DNA from 2 places in the Periweissella cryptocerci genome. Region 1 is predicted to be linked to the other one. Evidence: predicted binding sites of a transcription regulator. Region 1 holds the regulator's gene; the other holds the start of a gene.
The links. Region 1 encodes LexA, which represses DNA repair genes until DNA is damaged. Its sites were predicted from a motif close to CNAACANNTGTTNG; they were not measured.
Positions count from the first base shown of each region.

Region 2: the regulator LexA is predicted to act here: its motif matches at 1,382-1,395, upstream of dinB (DNA polymerase IV).

Region 1 is NZ_CP037940.1:464,336-467,528, reverse strand. It holds gene EQG49_RS02100 (hypothetical protein) at 784-1,140, shown strand; gene lexA (transcriptional repressor LexA) at 1,282-1,911, shown strand; gene EQG49_RS02090 (DUF896 domain-containing protein) at 1,933-2,172, shown strand; gene EQG49_RS02085 (YneF family protein) at 2,238-2,453, shown strand; gene EQG49_RS02080 (lysophospholipid acyltransferase family protein) at 2,532-3,176, opposite strand.
Region 2 is NZ_CP037940.1:2,300,575-2,303,767, forward strand. It holds gene tgt (tRNA guanosine(34) transglycosylase Tgt) at 1-342, shown strand, start outside; gene yajC (preprotein translocase subunit YajC) at 496-858, shown strand; gene dinB (DNA polymerase IV) at 1,522-2,649, shown strand; gene EQG49_RS10080 (DHH family phosphoesterase) at 2,789-3,193, shown strand, end outside.

The sequences.
Region 1 (3,193 bases):
CCCCATTTCGTCTGACGTGGGATTGAATAAAATTGGCCACTGGCCACTGCGTGCCAGTAAATTACTTGGCGCACCACGCTGGAAGCAACCTCCCAAGCCAGTATGTGCTTATGCCTGCGAACCGGCAACGCAAAACATCCCAGCATTTTGTTGCACAAAATACTGAATCTAATCCTAACGCGATTAGATTAGCCTTGCAGGCTGGATGTCTGTCTTGGGCAATTCGGGATAGCTGGCAGTCTAATGGCTAAAGCCAAAAGACTGCTCACATTTGTAGCTACGCTGGACAAATAAGGCCCGGTCGGCTCTACCCTCAGCGACAAACCCGACACGTGGTGTCACGTCCCATTTCGGTGTAAAGCCTGCCGGCCACAAAGTGATTTTCAGTCACTCCGCTAGATAAGTGTGGAATTATTGATTACTGCTAAACTTGCAGCGACAAGGATTAGGGCATATTACTAGTCAGACTGCCTACTCAAATTAACGAAGAGGCTGGACTTTAGCTCGCACCGTGATGGCATAATCAGTAACGGGTTTGGTTACTGATTATGGATTTGTGAAGATGGTTACCGCGTTAGCGAACCAAGCTTCGCAAACATTTGAAGACCGCACTGTGGCTTCAAATGCTTGTCTTCCATCACGGTGTCCAGACTGGTTCCAGCCTCGTAGTGGGAATCGAACTGAGACACATATCCAAATCCCGCGCTAGAATAAATAGTAAATCACTTAGCGCACCACGCTGGAAACTATAGAAGCAACATTTAAAAAGAAGAGGAAAAATTTATGAGTACACACGCAGTTACGATTGTGACGCAATCGATGGTTGGCAATGAACCAGAACCGTTTTTTGATGTCATTACTTTTTTGGCAGATTTAGATGAAACACAGGCTGAAGACGTGGCTTACTTGCGGGAATTAGCCGAAAAGACACAACTTAGTCCAGCGTATGAAGAAGACGGGCAAAAAGTGTATGATGTTGTTGGCAAAGTGATTGATGTTTATGAATTAATTGATGAAATTACCTTTACGGGGAACCCAGAAGTTAATAGTCGCCAAATTTTGCCAGCTAAGCCAATGAACCTCGAACAATTTATCGAGACTTACTACAGCGATTACGTACTTGAGGACGCTGAAAGCTAACGTGTTCGTAATTTTAGAACGAGTATTAGCTGTTTATGCAAAAAATATCGAACAAATAACGAACGTTCGTTTGAAATGTTCTTCACTATTCGGTATACTATAAATAATAGATGAACTGAAAACAGTGAAAGAGGTGATCGCATGGTACGCGGCGAAAGCAAACAAATGGAAGTGCTTCGATTTATTTATGAGAAGCAATCACAAAAAGGTTATCCGCCAACAGTCCGTGAAATTGGTGAAGCGGTCGGCTTATCATCAACATCAACGGTCCATGGCCATATTGACCGCCTACAAAAAAAGGGTTACTTAAAAAAGGATCCAACAAAACCCCGGGCGATTGAAATCACACCACCAGGCCTTGAAATGCTTGGGGTTTCAGCAACGCCAGGTAAGATTCCGGTCTTAGGGGTCGTTACGGCAGGGGAACCAATCTTGGCCGTTGAAGAACGGACGAATGAGTTCTTTCCATTGCCTAGTGATTTAGAAGCGTATGATGGCGATTTATTCATGCTCAACGTGCGGGGAACATCAATGATTAATATTGGTATTCTCGATGGTGATAAGGTCATCGTCCGTAAGCAAGATCATGCTGATAATGGTGATATTGTGGTCGCAATGACCGACACGGATGAAGCAACTGTTAAGCGCTTCTTCAAGGAAAGTGATCACTTCCGCTTACAACCGGAAAACGACACGATGGCGCCAATTATTTTGACGGATGTCACGGTTTTAGGTAAAGTGGTTGGCTTATACCGGAATTCAGTCTATTAATAACAATAGGAGGTCCTGACTTTGGAAGCAGAAAAGTTACGCCAACGAATTAACGAATTAGGTGCAAAACGTAAAAAAGAAGGCTTAACTGAAGGTGAAGAACTGGAACGGCAAGCATTGCGTGAAGAGTTTTTGGAAAACTTTCGGAAGTCTTTCCGTTCACAAGTTGAAATGATGCAAGTCTTCGACGATAACGGCAAAGAAGTTACCCCTGAAAAAGTACGTGAAATTCAACGAAAGAAAGGGCTACGGGACGATTAGCCCTTTTTTTCTGTGTTAGAATAAAGTAAACTAGAATATGAACTTTAAAATGTAGGAGAAAAGACATGAATACAGCGCTCGCAATCGTATTAATTGTCGTTGCTTTGATTGTCGGTTTAGTTGCTGGCTTCTTCATTGCTCGTAAGTATATGGAAACTTACTTGAAGAAGAACCCACCAATTTCCGAAGACATGATTCGCTCAATGATGATTTCAATGGGTCAAACACCTTCACAAAAGCGTTTGAACCAAGTTATGGCATCTATGCGTAACAACAAGTAAGATAAATAAAAAAGCCACGACGCTAAGTCATGGCTTTTTATTTATAATATGCGTGTGGTTAACATGGTACGTAACCAGTTATTCTTCGGGGATTTTCGCTTTTTCGGGGTGTTGGTCAACGTAAACGAAATCCGGATTCAGCTCTTTATCCAAGGCGTCAAAGGCGGTTTGCATTTGAGCTCCGATTTCTTCGACGCGCGCTTCCGTTAATTTGTCACGGCGATCGATGTAAATGGGATCACCAAAGTTCAACTCAACGTTGTTACGCTTGAACAGGCCGCCAAATGTCAAAGGTCCTTGATAGACAATGGGCACGATTGGTTTGCCAGATAATTTCGCAATCATCATGGCACCAGACTTGATGTCGTTACTGTGACGCGAACCACTAGGGAAGATAATCAAGCCGAGATCGCCGCTTTTCAAGTTCTTGACGGGAGTTTTAATCACTGATGGACCAGGATTAGCTCGGTCAACGGGGAAGGCATTAGCGCCAACGAGAATCCATTTTAGGATGGGGTTCTTGAATAATTCGATTTTAGCCATGAAACTAAATTTCAATGGAGCCGCGGCTAACGCAAAGTAAATTGGATCCCACCAAGTCCGGTGTGGACCGGCTAAGATATAAGTACCTTCGGGTAATTTATCGTAGTTGCGAATTTGAGGTTTTCCATTGATAATATATAACAGGGCGCGAGCAAAACCGCGCAAAAATGAATAAAGCATATTCACACTCCTTTTTA
Region 2 (3,193 bases), 1.2 Mb from region 1:
TTTGACTGTGTTTTGCCAACGCGGATTGCGCGTAAAGGAACTTTGATGACCCACCATGGTCGCTTAGTTGTTAAGAACGGTAAGTATAAGGCTGATTTCCGGCCAATCGACGATGAATGTGATTGCTATGTGTGCCAAAACTATACCCGTGCGTACTTACGGCATTTGTTTAACGCAAATGAATTGCATGGGCAAAACTTGGCGTCATATCATAATTTGTACTTCTTGTTGAAAATGATGGAAGATTTACGGACGGCGATTGCCAATGACCAAGTCCTAGAATTCCGTGAAATGGTCTTTGCCCAATATGGCTTTGATCAAGTAAATGCGCGAAATTTCTAAAAATGTCCAATTCAAGCCGTTTCGCTTGACTTAAATTGTGAATTTCCTGTGAATATCACGACATGGCGCGGTTTTTACGGTACAATATTAGTTATAGAAAAATGCTGGTAATGCAATACAGCTGAAAAAGGAGTACTAACAACTATGGGTACAATGCAAATTATTATTATGGTCGTCTTGTTTGGTGGAATGTTCTTCATGATGAACCGCTCACAAAAGAAGCAACGTGATGCCCGCACACAAATGGTCGACAACATGCAACCAGGCGCGCGCGTAGTGACAATTGGTCGCATGCACGGTGTCGTTGAATCAGTAAATAAGGCCGACAAGACCTTTGTACTTGACGCTGATGGTGTTTATTTCACCTTCGACCTTGACGGTGTAGCTCGCGTTGTACCTGCTGAATCATCAGTAGAAGCTGCAACAACTGACGAACCAGTTGAAGTTGATGCCGAAATCACTGACGTCGACACAGACGCTACTAGCGATATCGCTAGTGGTGAAGACAACAAGTAAGCATAATTAAAGGATTACAAACTTAATGTTTGTGGTCCTTTTTATTTTGTGTTGGCTTCAAAGCACCACGGCTCTATTTCGTATGACGTGGGATTGAATAGACCTGGCCACTACGTGCCGGTAAATTACTTGGCGCACCACGCTAGAAGCAGCCTCCCAAGCCAAAGTGCGGTCTTGAGAAGTTCGGATAAGCTGGGAGTCTAAGGAATAAATTCCTAAGACTCCTCATCTTATCCTCAGCGGAAATATGTGCTGCACACATATTCCCCCAGTCGCAGTGTAAAGGCTACGCCCGCCAAGTAATTTACCGGCACTCCGTTAGTTAGGTATAATGCTCCAACTAGTGAATACAATTACCATTCACAGACCTCAGTAGTATGGAAAATACAGTGACAATATAACCTGAGTAATTCGATGATTGAAGAGTACAGAAACGACAATCCTGCGCTAGAATAAATAGAACATTTATGTCGTGTTGCATCGCAGCGTCGGCTTTAAAGCAACACGATGGTTAGATAAAAACCGAACAAGTGTTTTAAAAATGGGTTAAATGCGTTAAAATTATTAAGCATGATTAAGGCAACTAATGGAGTCGCTTTTTTCAGATTCTTGGCTAGCTGAGCCAAACAATACATAAATATCTGAATTGAAGGGCGAACTTAGATGGAAATTCCTTTACATATTGATACAAGCCGGAAGATTATTCATGTTGATATGGATGCATTTTATGCGCAAATTGAAATGCGTGATGATCCAAGTCTCAGAGATAAGCCGTTGATTTTAGCACGGGATCCCAAACTAACCGGTGGACGAGGGGTCGTGGCGACGGCCAATTATGTTGCCCGTGAACTTGGCGTACACTCAGCCATGAGTTCAGCTGAGGCAAAAAAGCTCGCACCAAATGGTATTTTTTTAACGCCAAACTTTGATAAGTATCGGGAAGCCTCGGCCCAAGTTCATGAAATTTTTCATGAATATACGGATATTGTCGAACCGATTGCTTTTGATGAAGCGTACTTGGATGTGACTGAGAATAAGAAACACATCGAGAGTGCCGTGGAATTAGCGCATGAGTTACAGCAAGAAATCTGGGCAAAACTGCACCTAACTAGTTCAACTGGGGTGAGTTATAACAAGTTTATCGCAAAGTTAGCTTCGGAATATAATAAACCAGCGGGAGCAACATTTGTCCTACCTGGTGATGCGGTGGCGTTTTTAAGTCAGCTACCGATTGAAGATTTTCGTGGCGTTGGTAAAAAGACCGTGCCAATAATGCACGAGTTAGGGATTATGACTGGGGCTGATTTATTGAAACGCTCAGAAAGTGAGTTGATGCAAAAATTTGGTAAGTTAGGCTACCAATTGTATCGACGTGTTCGTGGGAGTGATGATCGACCTGTCGAATGGCAACGTGAACGCAAGTCAATTGGTAAGGAAGAAACGTTTAATCACGAATTAGCTACCCAACAAGCGGTGGATACCGAATTTAAAATCATTGTGGAAAAACTAGTGGCAAGTTTAAAACGCCATCAACGACATGGTAAAACACTCGTGGTGAAAGTCCGCTATAGTGATTTTGAAACCGTAACTAAACGGGTGACACAGACTGATTTCTATCCCGTTGATGTGGCGCAAATTTTATTCGCAGCGCAAGGAATATTTGAAGAAATTGGGGGCATTGAAAAGCCAATTCGATTACTAGGGGTGACAATGACGACCCTCGCACCCCTTGAATTTGAAAATATTAGCTTACCACTTTTTGAACGAAATGATAGAAATCTTGAAAACTAGCGCAAAATTCCCATTGAAACGCCCGAAGTAGCGTAAAATAGGGTATACTAATTGCTTAGTGTGCTCATTGGTTACTATTGATTCCTAAGTGTTTGGAATTTAAGTAGCAGAGAACCGTATTATAGAAAAGAGAAATCGCATGACCGTGCAAGAACAAATAATTGCTAAAATCCAAGAATACGATACGATTATCATTCATCGCCACCAACGACCAGATCCTGATGCTTTTGGTTCACAAGTTGGTTTAGCTGAAGTAATCCGTAATTCTTTCCCAGATAAGAAAGTTTATACCGTCGGGAAAACAGTGCCTGGTTTGGCATGGATTGCCCAAATGGATGAAATTCCTGATGAAGCGTACGATGACGCGCTCGTCATTATTACCGATACTGCCAACGCACCGCGAATTGATGACCGTCGCTTCGATTACGGTGTTGAAACAATCAAGATAGATCACCATCCAAACGATGAACCATATGGGGATTTGCAATGGATTATCGCTGGTGCAAGTTCAACTTCAAGCATGATTTATGAACTAGCTGAAGCA